DNA from 4 places in the Bacteroides caccae genome. Region 1 is predicted to be linked to each of the others. Evidence: riboswitches for the same ligand, from Rfam matches in the RefSeq annotation. Region 1 holds a riboswitch; each other region holds the start of a gene.
The links. A riboswitch is a leader RNA that binds a small molecule or an ion and turns the genes downstream of it on or off. The one in region 1 is predicted to bind cobalamin.
Positions count from the first base shown of each region.

Region 1 (5,370 bases):
CATTCTGGTTTGCCGGTTCCGGTCGATAATAAGTGATCTCATATCCACGTGTCTCCGTATCTTTCCCGTATTCGCTTCCGGCCAGCTCATACCACTCATCATCGGGTTCTCCATTGCCATTTACATCTTTAGATACAAATACGATACCCGGTTCGGCGCTTCCCCCTAATTTTCCTGTTTCTGTTTTCAGATTGTAATAAGCATTTCCTTTTATCTTGAAATCATACTCTCCTTCTACGTTCGGGATTGATTGCGGGAAACCCAGAACAATGTAACCGCCGAATCCTCCTAAAGTGATGATTGATTTTTGCCGTATTTTGCGGGTTGCTTCTTTCAGTATATCATCATAGGTAAATCCATTTTTATAGGCAGATGTAGTAGTATTGATAAATTGTCCCGGAGCCGGCCTGTACTCCCATACCTTATTGGCAAAAGCCAATGAATTTTCTGTTTCTCCGGTATCATCAATATCGCTTCGGGAAGCCTTGTCGCTGAATACGATTGTATTTGGATTCAGTCCGATATTATTTAGGCGGAACAAGAGTTGTCCTTGTTGGTTGAAACAAAGCAAATCTCCATATACGGTGTAGTCATAAGCGTCTGTGATATATATATTCCCACTGTAGGGATTGACATTGATTCCATAAGGAGTGCTGATATTGGTTCCGTCCGTAATGAAATTTTCACGGACAGTTTCTCCTGTTTTTAGATTGAATGTCTTGATAGAAGCGGTTTGTGTACTGTAATTATAGTTATATAGATAAGCAATCTCTCCGTCAATAGCAAAGTTTTGTACTCTCTCATTATAGTGGGTGACTACCTTTGTCCGGCAATCTATTTTTGCGAAATTATAATCTCCGGCTTCTACATCTTCGCCACGGGTGGCTACATAAACGACTTTTTCTTTCGTATCGGCAATGATCTTTCCCGGATTCGGACCTACGATAATTTTATCGGTTTCCTTGAATGTAGCGATGTCAACCACGGACACTGTATTGTCTACCCCCAATCCCGACGCATGGTCCAATCCGCCGGAGTTGGAAACATATAACTTGTCATCCTGTACACAAATTCCGTCAGGATTACGTCCCACTGTTGTCATAGCGTCTATGGTAAGCGAAGCCGTGTCAATACGTGCTACCGTACCGTCATAAGAACAGACATAGGCTTTTTCTTTATGAAAAGCAATGTATCGCGGTTCCCGGGGATTTCCGTTCTCTGTCAGCATTTGAATCTGTTTCAGCGAGTTTCCCGTTTGGAAATCCACTATTTCTATCGTACTGGAAACGTTGGCTACAATATATATCTTGCTACCGTAAATTGCCAGATCATTAGCCGTATCTCCCAGTCCCCGGTGATTGATCGTCTTGAAATAATTGCGTACCATTCGCTGGTTATTGAAAGAAAAACGCATCAGCGAACTGTTATTCTGATTGAACAATCCTTCGCACAACGCATAGAGTTCGGCTGTATCCGTCTCTGTCGGGTCACCTGTGATGTCCGATGAGGTGAAGGGCTTGTCCTCCATATCATCGCAAGCGTTGAGTAATAATAGCAGCGGCAGACAGAGCCGGAATATATATGTCAATTTCCTTTTCACGTCCATAATATCCTTTTATAATATTAATATCTTATCTTCAATGTTGCCCTGACTGAACGGCCGGGCATGGGGAAGAACTGAACAATCTCGTAATTTTTATCCAGCAGATTCAAAACCTCTACGCTAAGAGACGTTGTAACTTTTCTTATCCGGAAGTCTCGGCCGGCTGAAATACTGTGATCGCTGTAACTGGCCAACCGGTTTTCGGGAATGTTCTGTCCCAACGCATAACGTTTTCCCGAAAAGAGGAACGAATAAGATAAATCTATCCAGGGTGTTTCGATGCCCGCTTGTCCCGAAGCGGAGACGCGGGGGGTGTAGGCTATCTGATGTTTATAAGTCGATTTGTTCGAGCTGGCGTCCGGAGTTGTGACATCTAATGCCCGTTGATAAGTATAGTTCCCGGAAAAATTGATACGGATACTTTCCCGGGGTTGGAGCGATAGGCTTCCTGTGGCGTCAATACCTTTGATCTCTACACTGCCCAAATTCCTCATGCTCCACACAGCAAGGTTCTTGGTCGGGTAAGCAATGATTTTGTCCGTCACTTTGTTATAATATGCGTCAACGGTTGCCGACAGGTAGGGCAGGAATGTACATACATTTCTGCTATACGTCAAACCGATATTGTATTGACGGGCATTTTCGGGTTTCAATTTGCTGTTACCCACTTCCTGATAATATAAATCATTGAAACTAGGCAAACGGAAAATATCTTTGTAGAAGAAACGGACACGAAATTCTTCATTCCGGAAAGGCTTGAATGTGGCGCTGACGTAAGGAGTTAATTTGCGGTGATTGCCTGCGCTTCCTCCCTTGTCGGCCTGCTCGTTGATAACGGTTGCCAAGGCGGAAACAGATAGAGTGAACCATTCGTTGACGTATTTTCCGGCAATGGCTGTCAACCACGAATAGCGTGTGGGATGTGCAAAGTCTGCCATGTTGGCATTCATCGTGTTGATACTGCCGTCGGTAGATAATGAAAACGAAAGATTGTTCAGCAGCCTGTATAACACGGAGGCGGAAAGATAGTATTCCTGCTGGTAATAGCTGTTCTCTGTTTTGCCTTCATTGTTTTTGATAGCAGGGTCCAGATAATGCTGGTAACTCCAGTTCCATTTGGCAGAAGTCCGGAATACCCATTGCCGGCTGAATTCCTTTTTATATTGGCTTTGTATAAATGTATTTTTGTCCCAGAGGTGCTGTGCGGAAAAGTCGTTATATAGCGTGGTCGCTTTCGGCAATCCCCTGGAAGACTGGAAGTAGTAAGCTTTTAGCCGCCATTGCTCTTTGTCGGAGAAGTTGCCGTAAAGCCCGGCTTCGGCACGGAACGTTTCGACATCCGTGTTCTTCCGTTTTTCACGTGAAGTCAGGTCGTCTGCTGCGTTTCCATAACGTAGCGTGTACGGATATTGTCCGTCTGACGACATCCATTCACCGTTCGCCGAAACTGTCCATTGGGGGCTGAGTTGTTGTTCCAATAAGATAGAGGGATTGACAAGTCCCCACGAACCGGTTTTGAAAGCAGCGCTTATATTAGTTCGTTTCCCTTTCTCAAAGCGGGGAGTGAGCGTCTGTATGTCCAATATTCCTGCAGAAGCGAAGAAACGTGCCGGTTGGAAGATATTGTCACTCTGCCCGTTGCTCAACGAAAGTTGATCTACATTATCAAGTGAGAAACGGCCGATGTCGATCTGTCCCGTCTGACAGTCCGTTATGGCAATTCCGTCATAGCCTACGGCGGTGTGCTGTGCTCCCAAACTGCGTATGGAGACAGTTTTCAGACCTCCTATGCCTCCGTAGTCTTTTACAGTCACACCGGCAAAATGCTTCACCGCATCGGACACTTGCAAGGCGTGCAGATTCTTCAGGGCTTCTTTGGAAAATAGTTGTAGAGGTGCAGTAGAACGGACCTCACGGGTCTGGTAAATATCAGAAACGGTAACCTCCGGAATAAAATAGGTATGCGTTGTATCCACTTTCTGCTGTTGTGCAAAAAGCGGTATGGATAGAAATTGGCAGCAGAATGCTGCACAGATACTCATATAAAACGTCACATATCTCATCCTTGATTTTCTGGCTGTTTTCACATTTTAAAAGTGTCCGGGCGAAATCCCTTCGACCGGACACGCTAAATAAACTTTGGCAGAGTTTATTAATTTAAACATACTTTCTCTGAATCAGAGTGATGAATGAAATGATAGACGAATTGTCCGGTTCATTAGACTCAACGCTTTTTCCTCGAAAGCAGTGAAATTGGTTGCACGGCAGGTCTTCTGACTTGTTCCTGTTGCGGGCGCCTTCCCGGAAGTTTCTTTCCAGTGGCTAAAAGTAGGTTGCTCGCAACGTAATGTGTGGAACTTACAGCAGCGGGACTGTTCAGGATTTACACCTGATTCCCTTTTAATCGCTTCCCTCGTATGTGAGAGTTGCAAACCGATGCGCGACAAAGATAGATAGTTTATTTGTTTTATGCAAGAAAGAAGAAGATTATTGATGTATCATCAGGTATTCTTCAATCGCTTGTGTGGTAGCATCTTTCAACAATACGGTTTTCTCTTTATTTAATAGGTATAAAGTAGGGATCGCTTTCAGGTCATACAGTTGTTTCTCTTTGATTGTGAATTTCTTATCATATCCGTTAATCCATTCTTTGGGAAATTCATTCAGATGTTTGCGCCAGTCATCCAACTCTTCATCGGGGTAGATAGAAAGGACGATCAGCTTCTTCTCCTTTATGAGTTGGCTGATGATAGGGGCTTGCTTTAAACCTTCGATTGTCTCCGTACAAGCGTGGCAACCGGGATTATTGATAAATAGCAGAAGATAATCGGCATTAAGCTGATAGAGGGAGCCTTGAGCGCCGGAAGCAAGGGTATAGGTGAAGTTTATAGCTTTGGTGCCTATGCGGTTCTTTTGAGCTAATTCCAACCGTGCCTTGGGGCGTACTTTTTCTATCTCTTCCAATACGGGAGAGGCTGCCATTGCTTCCAATACGGGAATATAAAATTCCTCGTTACGCATCGGAGAGTTGGGGTCATATAAGTATTTATCCGCTAAATCGGTGATGTAGGCGAATACTTTCTTGTCTACGTTTGTGCGGTCGATCGTTTTGCGTATAGCTTCCTGTGCGGTTTTGAGGGGGACATGATTCAGAATGTCGCAGTAATCCACCCACGCCTGTTCGGTTATTTCCGGATGATGAATGTAGTTGGTGTCGGCGAAGTTCACATTATCCCAGTAGTGCTTTACTAAGAACTCGGCACGTTGTTCCGGTGCTACCATTATTTGAGGGATAGCGGGCAGCGTGAAAGTCTTGATAGTGTCCTGTGACACTTCGTTTTTAGTCTGGCTTGAAGCATTCCCGCTTTTGCAGGACCAAAGGAGGAGGAAGCAGAGAATGGGAAGGATATTTAAGTTTGTTTTCATGACTTGCTGTTCTACATTTATCTGATTATTTTTCAAGTTGCAGGCAAAGATAACTCCCTTTTTATTTTATTCAAAACATTCTTCTTTTTTTGTTCGGCAGGATATTATTTGAAGTTATCAGTTAACTATAATTTCGTCGGAGGGACTTGACAAATGCTTTTTTATGTTGTATATTTGTAGACAGAGAACGTGAAATCAATAACAGAAGAATGAAAAAGTATGGAATAAAAGTAGAAAGTGGTGTAATTTTACAACAAATATAGATTGTCTCCTCCTTTTTTGATGAGGGGAAGGGCGATCAATACTGGCTAAAGGCTGCGAATTTTATAAGGTTCGCAGCC
Region 1 covers NZ_CP022412.2:3,816,230-3,821,599, reverse strand. Annotated here, with positions in the region: gene CGC64_RS15750 (YncE family protein) at 1-1,606, opposite strand, end outside; gene CGC64_RS15745 (TonB-dependent receptor plug domain-containing protein) at 1,624-3,666, opposite strand; cobalamin riboswitch at 3,850-4,056, opposite strand; gene CGC64_RS15740 (DUF5106 domain-containing protein) at 4,091-5,029, opposite strand.

Region 2 (5,370 bases), 490 kb from region 1:
CCCCATTACTGCGATTTCCGCACTTGGATAGGCAAAGTTTACGTCTGCGCCTGTCTGCTTGGAGTTCATCACAATGTATGCACCGCCGTAAGCCTTACGGGTGATAACGGTCAGTTTGGGAACGGTAGCTTCCGCGAATGCATAAACGATTTTCGCGCCGTGGCGGATGATACCGTTATTTTCCTGCGTGTATCCCGGAAGGAAGCCCGGAACATCTTCGAAAGTAATCAACGGAATGTTGAAACAGTCGCAGAAACGGATGAAACGGCTCGCCTTGTCGCTGGCATCAATATCGAGCACTCCGGCAAGGTAGGCAGGCTGATTGGCGACGATACCTACCGAACGACCTGCCAGACGTGCAAAACCAATGAGGATATTCTTGGCAAAATTCGGCATAACTTCAAAGAAATAGCCGTTGTCTACCACTCGCTCGATGATATCTTTCATATCATAAGGAACATTCGGGTCTGCCGGAACGATAGTGTCCAAAACGGCATCTTCACGGTTGGTTTCATCCGTGCAGTTCTGCTTTTTAGTTTCGTCCATATTATTCTGCGGCAGGAACGAAAGCAGTTCGCGGATACTCATCAACAATTCTTCTTCGGTGTTACACATAAAATGAGTCACTCCGCTTTTGCTGCTGTGAGTCATGGCACCACCCAGTTCTTCCTTGCTTACTTCCTCGTGGATAACGGTCTTCACTACGTCAGGCCCCGTCACAAACATGTGGCTCTTTTCTTTCACCATAAAGATAAAGTCCGTGAGGGCGGGAGAGTAGCAGGCACCACCGGCACAGGGACCGAGAATGGCGGAGATTTGAGGAATCACGCCGCTTGCCATTGTGTTCTGATAAAAAATGTCGGCATATCCCGAAAGGCTTTCAATACCTTCCTGTATGCGTGCACCGCCTGAATCGTTCAATGCGATAATCGGAGCACCGTTCTTTAAAGCCAACTGTTGCACCTTCACAATCTTTTTCGCGTTGGAAGCGGACAGTGAACCGCCGCAAACGGTGAAGTCATAGGCGTAAACGAATACCTGGCGACCGTCAATCTTTCCGTAGCCGGATACGATACCGTCTCCCGGAATCTTGTTCTTGTCCATGCCGTAGTTAGTGCAACGGTGAACCATTAGTTTGTCCAGTTCAACAAATGTCCCTTTATCGAGCAACATCTCGATACGTTCGCGTGCAGTCATCTTGCCGCTTTCGTGTTGTTTCTCTATCTTCTCAACGCCCCCGCCGAGGGAAGCGATGCGGTCACGTTCCCGGAACGTGGCATATGCTTTGTTTATTTCTTCCATGATGCAATCCGTTTTTTAGTGTTATGCAATCGGTTCTAATGTTATTAATGTCTGGTCACCGGTGATGTTATCGCCTTCCTGAACCAGAATTTCTTTGATACGGCAATCCGAAGTCACTTTATAGTTGCTCTGCATCTTCATGGCTTCGATAACGATAGCGGTGTCTCCCGCTTTTACTTCCTGTCCTGCCGTTACGGGAATTTTTACTACTTTTCCCGGCATGGGAGAAGTGATGCGGTCGTTCTGTTCGTCCTCACCTTTTTTGCGCATACGCAGGTACTTCGCTTGGCTGTCTACGATTTCAACATTGAAACTGCTGTAATGCGTGTTCACTTTATAGCTTTTCCCGTTCTCCTTGCGGATGAGCTGCGCGTTTGCGCTGCGACCGTCCATAAGGATGTTGCAGGTTCCGTTTTCTGCCATTACCACGTCCGCTTCAAACGGCTTTCCGTCAATGGTAAGTACCACTTTATTATCTTCCTTGCTGACCAGTTCCACTTCGGCCACCCGGTCACCTATATGAATTTCCATAATTAACTGCTTTTTTTAATTAGATACGAAGTACGCCTTTATGCAATCCGAATTCTTTCCATTTGCTGATAGGACGGTTGTCGGTAGCGTCGCCGCTGTTCTCTTCAAGATTCATCAGATAATCCATGTAGGCGGCAATCAGTGCAATATTCTCGGCACGTTCGCTGGTTCGCATGATACACTGATGCAGGTGTTCGCCGTTCTTGGCGATGAATCCGGTATCATAATGACCTTCTACGAAATCGGGCGTATCCATAATAGCACGCAGGTAACTGATATTATTCTTGACTCCGGTCAGCTTGTACTCATGAAGCACGCGACGCATCCGTTCGATAGCATATTCGCGGTTAGTTGCCCACACAATCAGTTTGCCAATCATCGGGTCATAATAGATCGGAATCTCGTATCCTTCGTACACATAGCTGTCGATACGCACTCCGATACCGTTCGGTTCTGTAATCTGCTTGATGATTCCCGGACTCGGCATGAAATTCATTTCTGTATCTTCGGCACAGATACGGCATTCGATAGCGTGTCCGCGCTGTTTGATATCTTCCTGTTTCAGTTGGAGAACCTGTCCGTCGGCTACCTTAATCTGCTCTTTTACGAGGTCTACACCGATTACTTCTTCCGTAATGGGATGTTCCACTTGCAGGCGGGTATTCATTTCGAGGAAGTAATAGTTGCGGTGCTTGTCTACCAGAAACTCGATCGTTCCCGCACCGATATAATTGACGGCTTTGGCGGCAGCCACCGCTTTTTCTCCCATATCTTTCCGCAATTCCGGAGTGACGAAAACCGAAGGAGTTTCTTCCACAATCTTCTGATTGCGGCGTTGCACGGAACATTCGCGTTCGCAAAGGTGAATTACATTTCCGTGTTTGTCACCCAGAATCTGAAACTCGATGTGATGAGGCTCTTCCACGAACTTCTCCAGATAAACCGTATCGTCACCGAAAGAAGAAAGAGATTCGCTTTTGGCAGTTGTATAGGCCTCTTCCACTTCTTCTGCGCTGTGGATAAGGCGCATCCCTTTTCCACCGCCACCCATAGAGGCTTTCAGCATCACCGGATAACCGATTTTATTGCAAAGCTCCACAGCTTCTTCCACACTTTTCAGGTTTTCTTGTGTGCCGGGCACAACGGGCACTCCGGCTTCAATCATTTTGATGCGGGCGGAAATCTTGTCGCCCATTGCTTCCATTGTTTCCGGATTGGGACCGATAAAGATAATGCCTTCTTCCTGACAGCGTCGTGCAAAAGCCGCATTCTCGGACAGGAATCCATATCCCGGATGAATGGCGTCTGCGTGGTTCGCTTTCGCCACTTCGATGATTTTTTCTATATTCAGATAACTCTCTTTAGATGCGGCGGGACCTACACAATATGCTTCGTCTGCGTAGAGCACATGCTTTGCAGTCCGGTCTGCCTCGGAAAATATCGCGATACTCGTTATTTCCATCTCCCGGCAGGAGCGCATCACCCTCACGGCTATCTCACCGCGATTGGCTACTAAGATTCTTTTTATCATACTTTTCTAAATTAAGTACATACTTATTTTGTGTCTTCCCACCTTGCGGACATACTCCACCTGATGAAAACACAGTATTTTCCTGATTTGGGGCTTAACAAACGATGTCCTTTCTCCTAATCCACGAGGCGAAAGAACGTTTTACGTGAAGTGGCAGGTCTTCTGACTGACTCTTGTCTTATTTGCCTTCCCGATAGAACATCAGTGGCGTCAAATTAGTTCATTTATAAGACATTGAACTGAGCTTCACAGCAGCGGGACTGTTCGGGATTTGCACCCGATTCCCTATTAATCGTCGTCCGTTGGCTACGGATTCCGAACCATTTCGGCGGCAAAGATAAATAAATTTTGAATAGAGTGTTCTCTTTTTGCACGAAAGTTGCTTTTTTGTGCAATGGACGCTTGTTCGGATATCAGAAACGAAATAAGGTAAATGTAAGTGGATTTAATAGTTAAATCTGTGTGTATTATTGTTTACCCTTTAAACTTTCTTTCTTTTCGCATTGTTGAAGTAGCAATTATTAATCAAACAGTAATCAATTATGAAAGAGAAGAAAGTAGCCCGTGAAGAACGGAATCAAGAGAAGCTGGCTAATGCCGATTGGGTAATGGCGGAATTTTATGCAACATGGTGTCCTCATTGCCAGCGTATGAAACCTGTTGTTGAGGAATTTAAGAAATTAATGGAAGGCACGATCGAAGTGGTGGAAGTAGATGTAGACCAGGAAACTGCCCTTACGGATTTCTACACCATCGAAGCAACGCCTACATTTATCCTTTTAAGAAAAGGACAACAACTTTGGCGGCAATCCGGCGAACTGACTTTGGAAAGACTGGAAAGAGCCGTGAAGGGATTCAAATCTTGAAAAAGTATTAATAAAACAAGTACTATTTCTCAGAAAGTTTTAAATCATGTTATGAAACATACTTTTTTATTTGGATAATTTGCAGATAACCGGAAAGTCCGTATCTTTGCAATGTGTTTTTCATAGTATTAGATTTAAGGTTAACAAAGGTTGGAGCAAGGCGTTGCTCCTTTTTTTATGTTCGTACCTCACTTCCCACTAAATAATATTGATTTAATAAAAAAACAAGTTACCATGAACATCGACTTTATCACGCTTACCAAAGACAATATAGAAAAAGAACATATCTGCTGCGCTTTCTCGGATAAGAAATGTCTGGAAAGTTATAACCTGAAAAAGGAATGGCTGAAGAGGCGATTTGAAAACGGGTATGTTTTTCGTCGTTTGAATGAGCGTGCGAAAGTATTTATCGAATATGGTCCGGCCGAAAACGGATGGGTTCCTGTGAAGGCTGATAATTATCTGTTGATAAACTGCTTTTGGGTAGCCGGGCAATATAAAGGAAAAGGGTATGCGAAAGCTCTGCTCCAAACTGCGATAGATGATGCCTTGCAGCAAGGCAAGGACGGTTTGGTGACTGTGGTAGGAACAAAGAAGTTTCATTTTATGAGTGATACCAAATGGCTGTTGAGACAAGGATTTGTTGCTTGCGAACAGCTTCCGACTGGATTTAGTCTGTTAGTGAAGAAATTGAATGTTGATGCTCCGAATCCGACGTTTAATGAATCTGCACGAACAGGAGAGTGCCCTGATAAAAAGGGTATCACTGTTTATTTCTCCAACCGTTGTCCGTTTGCAGAATTTCATGTGATGAGTTCTTTAAAGGAAACCGCTGCCAAAAGAAATCTTCCTTTGACGATTATAAAACTGGAGACAATGGAGCAGGTACAGGCTGCACCTACTCCGGCTACGATATTCAGCTTGTTTTATGAAGGAAAGTTTGTCACAACGGATATCAGTGCTTGTATGGATAGCCGTTTTGATAAAGCGATAGCAGGGAAATAAGCTAATTCAGTCTCAATTCATACAGACATGCCTGTACTTCTTCCGGACTACCGGTATGTTTACCTTCGTCGTCGGATAGCTTGATACATTCCCGCCATTCCTGATTGACGTTCATCTTGCATTGTGTCAGTTTCA
Region 2 covers NZ_CP022412.2:4,305,046-4,310,415, reverse strand. Annotated here, with positions in the region: gene CGC64_RS17620 (acyl-CoA carboxylase subunit beta) at 1-1,302, opposite strand, end outside; gene CGC64_RS17615 (acetyl-CoA carboxylase biotin carboxyl carrier protein subunit) at 1,324-1,833, opposite strand; gene accC (acetyl-CoA carboxylase biotin carboxylase subunit) at 1,853-3,364, opposite strand; cobalamin riboswitch at 3,500-3,704, opposite strand; gene CGC64_RS17605 (thioredoxin family protein) at 3,907-4,230, shown strand; gene CGC64_RS17595 (N-acetyltransferase) at 4,465-5,235, shown strand; gene pncB (nicotinate phosphoribosyltransferase) at 5,237-5,370, opposite strand, start outside.
Region 2: another riboswitch for cobalamin. It lies ahead of accC (acetyl-CoA carboxylase biotin carboxylase subunit); the one in region 1 lies ahead of CGC64_RS15745 (TonB-dependent receptor plug domain-containing protein).

Region 3 (5,370 bases), 540 kb from region 1:
GGCAGGAATCGTTTATTTGGAACCTAACAAACAGAAAGACCACATCCGTTCGACCCTCAACCTCTCGCAAGCCGACATCCTTCGCCTGCAAATCAAAGAATGTAAGGAAGCGAATCCATCTATCACTTTCAGTTATACGGCAAGCAGCCAGCAATACGGTTACAAAACAGGAAACCGGCTGTTCATCCCGACTAACATATTTAAAAAAGGATTCAGTGTACCTCGTGCCATCAGCCGGAAATATCCTATCCATATTAACTACGGGTATTCGGACACTGATAGTATCTGCATCAAACTACCTGACGGATATATCGTGGAAGGACTTCCCAAACCAATCGATCTAAAAAGTAAATTCGGGAACTTTCATTCCAGTATCTATACAAAAGACAATAAGATATATATTGTTCATCAACTGTTTATGCGTAAAGGGGTATACAAGCCCGGCGAATATACCGCTTTCCTCGATTTCCGTAAACAAGTGGCGGAACAGTACAATGGAAAAATCATATTAAAAAAAGAATAAGATGACTACTTACAGAAAATAAAGTATCTTTGTAACTTCAACAAAGTACGTAAGAAACATTGAAAAACAAAAGATACAGCAACGGAGAAGAATGGGCAAACACGCTCAGTCACGGAGCAGGCATACTGCTTGGAGTTATCGCAGGTTACTTCCTGCTAGTGAAAGCAACCGAAAATGCCGAACCGCAATGGGCAGTGGCTTGTATTTCTGTTTATTTGACAGGAATGCTTTCATCCTATATCAGTTCTACGTGGTATCACGGTACGCGTCCGGGCAAAACGAAAGAGCTACTCCGCAAATTCGACCACGGAGCCATTTATCTTCACATAGCGGGCACATACACACCCTTCACATTACTCGTTTTGCGTCAGGCAGGCGGTTGGGGCTGGGGTATTTTCGCCTTCGTCTGGCTGTCGGCTATCGCCGGTTTCATTTTGAGTTTCAAAAAGCTGAAAGAACACAGTAATCTGGAAACGTGCTGTTATGTGGCCATGGGAGCCAGTATTTTGGTCGCTATGAAGCCTTTAATGGATCATCTGGCATTGCTGAATGCCACCCCGGCTTTCTGGTGGCTGATAGGAGGAGGCGTATCTTATATTACAGGTGCCGTATTCTATTCATTGCGCAAGCCTTATATGCACGCCACCTTTCATCTGTTCTGCTTGGGAGGAAGTATCGGGCACATCATAGCTATCTGGCTGATATTATAGAGGGAGACATAACGATTGTAGACATACAGACAAAAAAAAGGCTATCTATCCCAGACAGCCAATCTTTTTTGTTAACCTTAAATCTAATACTATGAAAAACACATTGCAAAGATACGGACTTTCTGCATATCTCCAAATTTTCAAGGCAAAGTAGGGCATCTTATAACATGGTTTAATAGAATACAGGTAACCGTTAACAATTAACGGAATTAAATTTAAAAATTAACTAAAAAGGCAGAAGACAGTTATTCGATTATCAAAAAGCAAGATTGAACCAAACATCCTCATCCGGTTGTTATACATATTTAAAATCATCGAGAATGTAAGATCATGAACCGGGAAAAATCATCTGATAAAGAATCTGCAATGGTCGGATTCAATTATCAACCGGGAAGCGAAAGAACGTATAGCATGCGAAATTGCGACCATGGCGAAAGATGGACCGGTTCTTACCGAAAACGGCAACTTTATCCCTGATACTCGTTTTCATTACATTGACTCTTCTTTGGAGGAACAAGTGAAGGCAATCACCGGAGCGATTGAGAGCGAGCTGTTCATCGGATATGATGTAGAAATAATAACGGCAGAATAAGACAAAGAAGATATTTTTTATTTTTGTACGGAACATAAGAAAATAATTTCGCACCTTTGCAGCCCAAATAAAGGAAAACACACCGAATCATGTCCGGTTTCGAGAAAAGAAACAGGCAAAAAGAGAACACTTCACGAGTTAAATTCAGAAAAAAGTTTTCCAAAACGGAAAAGTTTCTGTATCAGTAAGAAAGAAAAGTTTCCCGAAATTTAATGTTAAAAGGTAACCGGGATATTAGATTATCACTTATCTTTGTATCCGGTTTCGGAACTAAAAAGAGGTTTAGTCAATGAGGGAACGCTGTGCAAATCGGCGACAGTACCCGCTGCTGTAATTCTCTGTGAATCCGCACACTATGTCACTGCATCGGCTGATGTGGGAAGGCGTTGCGAGGGAGAGATAAGTCAGAAGACCTGCCGGAACAAATCAACCATATTATTAATGTCTAACACTTTCGGGAGTTAAAGTTATGAACTACGCGGAAATTTGTATCATCAAACGTGATGGTAAAAGAGAAGATTTCTCTATCAGCAAGATTAAGAATGCAATCAGCAAGGCATTCAGTGCGACAGGCATTCAGGATGAACAGCAATTAATTGCTGATATCACGATGAATGTAATCAGCCAGTTTGCCACCCCTACGATTACCGTAGAGGAAATCCAGGACTTAGTAGAAAAAGCATTGATGAAGGTACGGCCGGAGGTCGCCAAAAAGTACATCATCTACCGTGAATGGCGGAATACGGAACGAGACAAGAAAACCCAGATGAAGCACGTCATGGATGGTATTGTCGCTATCGACAAGAACGATGTAAACCTAAGCAACGCCAATATGAGCAGCCATACACCTGCCGGACAGATGATGACGTTTGCATCGGAAGTAACCAAAGATTATACTTATAAATACCTGTTGCCGAAGCGTTTTGCCGAAGCTCACCAACTGGGAGACATTCATATTCATGACTTGGATTATTATCCGACAAAAACGACGACTTGTATCCAATATGACATGGATGATTTGTTCGAACGCGGTTTCCGTACCAAAAACGGCAGTATCCGCACCCCACAAAGCATTCAAAGTTATGCAACTCTGGCTACGATCATCTTCCAGACAAACCAGAACGAGCAGCACGGCGGACAGGCAATTCCCGCCTTCGACTTTTTCATGGCAAAGGGTGTGGCCAAGTCATTCCGCAAGCATTTATCTTCTTTCATCAATTTCTATGTGGCCATGGAAAACGGTATACAGGCCGATGAAAAAGCGATCCGCACACTGATTAAAGAATATCTGCCGTCTATCCAATCCGGTGAACGGGAACGGGAAACGTTACGCATCGCCCTGATAGCCCTGCAAATCAATATTGACAAAGAGCACTTGGCACGCATCATAGAGAAGGCATACCAACAGACACGGAAAGATACGCATCAGGCAATGGAAGGATTTATACACAACCTGAACACGATGCATTCCCGTGGTGGTAACCAGGTGGTATTCAGCTCTATCAACTACGGCACGGATACTTCCGCTGAAGGCCGCATGGTGATTGAGGAGCTACTGAAGGCCACGATTGAAGGGTTGGGAACCCGTGGTGAAGTACCCGTATTCCCGATTCAGATCTTCAAAGTGAAAGACGGAGTTTCTTATTCGGAAAAGGACTATGAGAAGGCTATGAAAATGGAAAGCATCGAAGAGGCCATGAAAGCAACTTACGAAGCTCCTAATTTCGACCTGCTGCTGAAAGCCTGCCAGACGACATCGAAAGCTCTTTTTCCAAATTTCATGTTCCTCGATACTCCTTTCAACAAGAACGAAAAATGGAAAGCAGACGACCCGAAACGTTATATTTACGAGCTGGCAACAATGGGTTGCCGCACTCGTGTGTTTGAAAACGTAGCCGGAGAGAAATCGTCTTTAGGACGCGGCAACCTTTCATTCACAACACTAAATATGCCCCGACTGGCTATCGAAGCTCGTATCAAAGCTGAAAATCTGATAGAGGACGAACGCAACAAAGACGCTATCGAACAGAAAGCAAAGGAGATTTTCATGGAATCGGTACGTAACACGGCTACTTTAGTGGCCGACCAGCTTTACGAACGTTATCAATATCAGCGTACAGCCCTTGCACGCCAGTTCCCCTTTATGATGGGAAATGATGTATGGAAAGGCGGCGGCACACTGAACCCAAACGAACAGGTAGGTGACGTGCTGCGTAGCGGTACGCTGGGAATCGGATTCATCGGCGGGCACAACGCAATGGTTGCTCTCTACGGAGAAGGCCACGGGCATAGCCAAAAGGCATGGGACACATTGTACGAGGCCGTAACGGAAATGAACAAGGTAGCGGATGAATATAAAGCGAAATATAACCTGAACTATTCTGTACTGGCTACTCCCGCCGAAGGTCTTTCCGGACGTTTCACCAAAATGGACCGCCGGAAATTCGGTAAAATTCCGGGAGTAACGGACAGGGACTATTATGTCAACTCATTCCACGTAGACGTGAAAGAGCCTATCAGTATTGTTGAAAAAATCAAATGCGAAGCTCCTTTCCACGCTATTACCCGTGGCGGACACATCACATATGTGGAACTGGACGGAGAAGCACAGAAAAATGTACGTGCCATTGCCAAAATAGTAAAGGTGATGCACGACGAGGGTATCGGTTACGGCTCTATCAATCATCCGGTAGACACCTGCCATAACTGCGGCTACAAAGGGGTGATTTTCGACAAATGCCCCGTATGCCAGAGTGAAAGCATTCTCCGGATGCGCCGCATCACCGGCTACCTGACAGGTGACTTAAGTTCGTGGAACTCCGCTAAACGGGCGGAAGAAAAAGACCGCGTAAAACACTTGTAAAAATTGAGAGTTGAGAACTTTACTTATATTTTCATATCCTAATTTACAATGACAACTCTTGACTCTCAACTTTCAACTCTCCGCTTGTTAGGAACTTATCCGGAAACAATCGTTGACGGTGAGGGGATACGGTATTCCATTTATCTTGCCGGATGTTCCCATCACTGTCCCGGTTGTCATAACCCGGAAAGTTGGAATCCGAACGCAGGTGAAGAACTTACGGAAGAAAAGATACAATCGATTATCCGGGAAATCAAAGCGAATCCTTTACTGGATGGAGTCACTTTCTCCGGGGGGGATCCCTTGTTCTACCCGGAAGAATTTCTGGCGCTTGTCAAAAGAGTGAAAGAGGAAACAGGAATGAATATATGGTGTTACACAGGATATACGTATGAAGAAATCCGGGAACAACCCCGACTGAATGCGGTTCTTCCTTATATAAACGTATTGGTAGACGGACGTTTCGAACAGGATCTTTTCTCTCCTTATCTGGAATTTCGTGGAAGTAGTAATCAACGAATCCTAAAATTATCAGACCGTTTTCAACCATAAAAACAGACGGTTGCCGGCACTAAAGACAAAGTCTCCCCGGCATCCCGGACAGCACCACCGGCTGCACTAAAAAAACTTATTTTTTTAAGAAAACGAAAACACGTAAAGCGCTGTTTTGTTTACTTTTACA
Region 3 covers NZ_CP022412.2:4,359,937-4,365,306, forward strand. Annotated here, with positions in the region: gene CGC64_RS17790 (DUF3857 domain-containing protein) at 1-523, shown strand, start outside; gene trhA (PAQR family membrane homeostasis protein TrhA) at 583-1,233, shown strand; partial or broken gene CGC64_RS17800 (ribose-5-phosphate isomerase A) at 1,610-1,825, shown strand; cobalamin riboswitch at 2,074-2,260, shown strand; gene CGC64_RS17805 (anaerobic ribonucleoside triphosphate reductase) at 2,295-4,688, shown strand; gene nrdG (anaerobic ribonucleoside-triphosphate reductase activating protein) at 4,737-5,240, shown strand.
Region 3: another riboswitch for cobalamin. It lies ahead of CGC64_RS17805 (anaerobic ribonucleoside triphosphate reductase); the one in region 1 lies ahead of CGC64_RS15745 (TonB-dependent receptor plug domain-containing protein).

Region 4 (5,370 bases), 680 kb from region 1:
TGTATATGAGTTGTTGTTTCTTTCTGTTATTTTGTTTTGTATACAAAACAAAAGTGCCTATTTTTATATCCTGTATTGTAAAACAGTTAGGCTCTTGTAACCATTTTCTATTTATGTTCTGTTTATAGGAACAAAGGTAGCAATTATTTTGATATAAAGAAAAGTTTGAGACTATACTGATTTGATGCGCACCCTCATCTCCTGAGCGTCGAATGTCACTGATTCATTACGGAAAAGTCTTTCTATATGTCCGCTGGTTATCATTTCCGAAGTGGGCAAAGTGTACATATATGGGTTATCTATCAGCATGATAGAGTCACAAAGCGACAATGCGATGTCAAGGTCATGTGTGGAGAATAAGATACATTTGCCTTCTTCTTGTGCCAGCTTTTTCAGTAGCAGGCAGAGTTCATAACGATTGGGCAAGTCAAGAAAGGCAGTCGGCTCGTCGAGCAGGATAACCGGGGTGTCCTGCGCAAGCGCACGGGCAATCATAATTCGCTGGCATTCGCCGTCGGACATCTTATCCATTGTCTTTTCTGCATAACCGGACATGCCGACCAACTGAATGGCATTATCTACTATTTTCCGGTCTTCCGGTTGAAGCTGACCGAGCCAGTTTGTGTAGGGAGCGCGCCCCAACGCTACCACATCTTTGCAGCGAAGATTGGCAATGCGTACTTTGTCGGTGGTTACGAAACTAATGCTCAGAGCTAATTTTTCCGGTTTCAGTGAAGCAATGTCTTTTCCTTGCAGATTGATTTCTCCCGATTGAGGACTTTCCAGTCCCATTATGGCACGCAGGAGAGTACTTTTTCCTGTTCCGTTGCGTCCTAGCAGTGCAACGAGTTGTCCGCCTGTGATTCGGGCGTTTACCGTTTTCAACAGCGTGCGCTGTCCGTATCCTAATGTCAGTTCCTTAAGTTCAATCATTTGAATCCATGCAAGTTTTTAGCTATTACCCATAAAATGACCGGAACACCGAGCAAGGCGGTGATACAGTTCACCGGAAGCAGGAATTTCTTGGCGATGATGTCGCAAAGAAGCATGCTGATAAGTCCCGTCAGCATAGTGGCGGGGACAAGTATCCGGTGGTCGGCGTTGTTGAACAGCAACCGTGTGACGTGCGGTACTGCCAGCCCGATAAAACCTACCGGGCCGCAGAATGCGGTCACCGTTCCTGTCAGCAGCGCGGTGGAGATGAAGATGAGTGTACGTGAACGCTTGATATTCATTCCCATTGTCCGTGCATAGTTTTCTCCAAGAAGCAACAGGTTCAAAGGTTTGATGCAGACTATGGAAATGAGCAGTCCCAGGCATAACATAGGTGTCATGATTCCCAGTTGGGTGGTGGTGATGTGCCCGAGAGAACCCATTGACCAGAGCGTGAACATTTTTAATTGTTCGGCAGAACTCAGATATTGCAGTATCTGGATAATGGCGCCTGCCACATAACCTATCATGACTCCCATAATCAATACACCGAGGATATTTTTTACTTTCCGGCTGATGACAGCTACTCCCAGTAAAATGACAGCCGTTCCTATCCAACCGGAACCGACGATGCCCAATGACTGGAGCAGTGGAAATTCAGACCAGCCGAGCAGTGGAGCTCCCAGTATAAACAAGGCAACCCCTAATCCTGCACCGGAACTTACTCCCAGCAAATAGGGATCCGCCAATGGGTTTTGGAAAACTGTCTGCATCTGCAAACCGCTTACGGAGAGTGCCACGCCTATCAGTGCCGCCACTATTACCCGTATGAACCGGATAGAAAGAAGAATGTTACGTGTCATTTCATCACATTCGCCTCCGGTGAGCACAGCCCATACCTTGGAGACAGGGATATACGTGTCTCCGGTTGCCATATCTATGACTAGCAATAGCAGGGCGATTATGCCTAGCGCGATAAATAAAAGTGCAGTATGTTTGCGGGGTTGTTTCATTCCAGACGCCTGTAATAATAAAGTGAATCGGATACAAGCTCCGGATGAAAAATATGAATCAAGTCGCGTAACACAACATCGGGACGGACAACTGCCGATTCCCAATAATCGTTTCCGCCTGTCGGCGTCAACCGTAAGTTGTTGTTATAAACAGTCTTTTCGTTCACGGCTTTTGCGTCTGCGAATTTAGGGTTGACAGCTTTCAGCTCCTCAAGTGTAGTTGCCGAACCGACATTAATCCAGTAATCGGCTTTTTGTATCAGGCCATAGGCTGTTTCCAGTCCGATTGGGGTTGAACTGTTGGAACTGTTTTCTTTATAAATGTACTCTGCGCCTGCATCGGCAATCAGTCGTGCCATATAACTTTGGGTGGAAGGCATTACCCAACTGTCGTTCCATGGAGTGTTGAACATAACGGTAGGACGCTGGCTGACGGAATCCGTGAGGGCTTTCAGTGCGTAATAACGTTGGGGAATTTCCCGGAATATTTCTATTCCCTTTTCCCGTTTGTCTGTCAGTTCGGAAAGGACAATCATCCATTCGGCTTTGCCGAGCGGTGATTCTTCCAGATATTCCCCCATATATAGATAAGGTATGGAAAGTTCTTTCAGTTTGTCCGTTACAGCGGTTTGGGCGTCACCTATGCCATAGAGCAAGACTACGTCGGGCTTTAATCCAATCAGCAGTTCGTAGTTCATTTCAGGACCCATATCCTTGATTGAATCTTTGTGGGCAAGGATGTAGGGATTGGCGATATAATCAATGCCCGAAACTCCGACAATCCGGTTGACTTCTCCCAGTTCATCGAGCATGGCAACATAGGAAGAAGACATGCATACAATCTGTTTGGCTCCGGCAGGGATGACGGGACCGTTGAATCCGGCAGGCGCTTGCTCGCCGTTGCGTGTAACAAAATAAGACATTGTTACGTCGTTGGCGCCTTGCCACGGGTTGGTAATCTGTATAAGCGTACTGGCAGCGTTCTCAGCACCCAGGATTTTAAATCCCGAAGCGTATTCAGGGGTATATACATCTTGGTTGAATGCTTCCAGAGATGTCTTATTACGGGTGATACAGCTTGCCAAAAAGAGCAGGCAAAGTAACGTGATAGTCGGAGCAGGAGATTTCACTTTTATAAGATGTTTAATTAGAAAAAAATAATAGTGGGTCCTTTTGAACGGCAAAGATAGGACTTAATTATTAGTTTGTTTTTATTTTAGTTGGATTTTTCTTTCGATTTGTTCCTATTTGTGTATCTTTGTCCCCAGAAATTTTGGTGTCACTTTTCCGATTCTACGGAAAGAGTGGTGAAAAGGGAATCAGGTGTAAATCCTGAACAGACCCGCTGCTGTAAGCTCCGCCAAAAGTTTTCCTACAATACTCAAATCCACTGTTCCGCTTTGGAGGAATGGGAAGGGCGTTAGGAAAATGGAGTAAGTCAGAAGACCTGCCAAAATTGAATTCTTGAAACTTTCCGGGATTAGAGTTTGAAGAGTGCAGTTTTTTATTCAAAATACATCTTTGATTGGTGATGTGAAGTTTCAGGAAGGAGGAATATGCCTTTTTGAGTGTTCCATTATGCGGGGAGAAGCACGTGTATATGTTTGAGTGTATGGAAAATTGCATCCTCACTGTAACCCTATGAAAGTTTATTATTTTAATTAATAAACAGGAGGATTATGTTCGGGCAGATTTATTTTAGGGTATTGGGGATAGGATGCTTTTTGAGTATGGCTTTATTGTCGTCAGCACAAAGCAAACTGGACAGTTTGCATCATCTTAATGAAGTAGTGGTTACTGCCAGAATTAATAAGGAGGTAATTCCGGTGCAATCTTTATCAGGGGATAAGTTGGAGAAACTGGCTGCACATTCGGTAGCGGACGCTATACGTTATTTTTCCGGAGTACAAATAAAAGATTATGGTGGAATAGGCGGGTTGAAGACCGTTAATATCCGAAGTATGGGAACGAATCATGTGGGAGTGTTTTATGACGGTATTGAACTGGGTAATGCGCAGAATGGAGTGATTGATTTGGGACGTTTCTCTTTGGATAATATGGAAGCTGTCACTTTATATAATGGTCAGAAAAGTGCCATTTTCCAACCGGCGAAAGATTTTGGTTCTGCAGGTTCTATTTATCTCCAGTCGAGAACACCCGTTTTTCGGGAGGATAGGGCTTATCATGTGAAAGCGACTTTTAAGACGGGCTCTTTCGGAGTTGTCAATCCTTCTTTGCTTTGGGAACAGAAACTGAGTGAGAATGTGAGTGCGTCACTTAGTACTGAATATATGTATACAACCGGAAAGTATAAATTTACTTATGCGGTGGATGGAGGATATGATACTACGGCAGTACGCCGTAATGGGGATGTCAATGCATTGCGTGCTGAGGGCGGCTTATATGGCAAGATCAAAAGTGGTTACTGGCGTACGAAAGCTTATTTTTATAATTCAGAACGTGGATATCCCGGTGCTGTTGTGCGGAATCGTTTCTCACATGAGGATCGCCAATGGGATACAAATTTCTTTTTCCAATCTTCTTTCAAAAAAGATTTCGGTGATGTGTACAGTCTGTTGTTGAATGCCAAATACGCGTATGATTATCTGCATTATCTGGCAGATCCCCAAAAGGAGGAGGCTACCATGTATGTAAATAATACATATCGCCAACAGGAAGTTTACTTGTCAATGGCTAACAGGGTTACTCTTTTTCCTTTTTGGGATATAAATATTTCAGCGGACTACCAATGGAATAAGCTGAACGCTAATTTGACAGATTTTCCTTATCCCCGGAGAAATACGGCGCTGGTAGCGGCAGCTACCTCTTTACATTTTGAGCGTTTTAAGTTGCAGGCCAGTGTCTTGGGAACTTTTGTAAATGAGAACGTTGCTTCAGATACTACTTCGGCCGGGAATAAAATGGAATTTACTCCTACCGTTATCACTTCCTATAAACCTTTCAAGAATATTGATTTAAGTCTGCGTGCTTTTTACAAACGGATATTTCGTATGCCGACTTTGAACGATTTGTATTATACATTTATAGGGAATATAAAGCTGAAACCTGAGTATACTAATCAGTATAACGTAGGATTCACTTATCAGAAATTATCTTCCGGAACCTGGCTGCAAGCACTGAATGTGCAATTGGATGCGTATTATAATGAGGTGGAAAATAAAATAATAGCTACTCCTACCAATAATTTCTTTCGTTGGACAATGATTAATATGGGACTTGTTAAAATAAAAGGAGTGGATGTCGTTTTGCAAGGACTTTGGAAGTTTGGTAACGATTGGGTATTTGACAGCCGGTTATCATATACGTATCAGAAAGCACAGGATTTTACTGATAAGTCGGATAAAGATACGTATGGGGGACAAATATCGTATATTCCCTGGCATAGTGGCTCGGCTATATTAAA
Region 4 covers NZ_CP022412.2:4,492,315-4,497,684, reverse strand. Annotated here, with positions in the region: gene CGC64_RS18380 (ABC transporter ATP-binding protein) at 172-933, opposite strand; gene CGC64_RS18375 (FecCD family ABC transporter permease) at 930-1,946, opposite strand; gene CGC64_RS18370 (ABC transporter substrate-binding protein) at 1,943-3,076, opposite strand; cobalamin riboswitch at 3,204-3,415, shown strand; gene CGC64_RS18365 (TonB-dependent receptor plug domain-containing protein) at 3,626-5,370, shown strand, end outside.
Region 4: another riboswitch for cobalamin. It lies ahead of CGC64_RS18365 (TonB-dependent receptor plug domain-containing protein); the one in region 1 lies ahead of CGC64_RS15745 (TonB-dependent receptor plug domain-containing protein).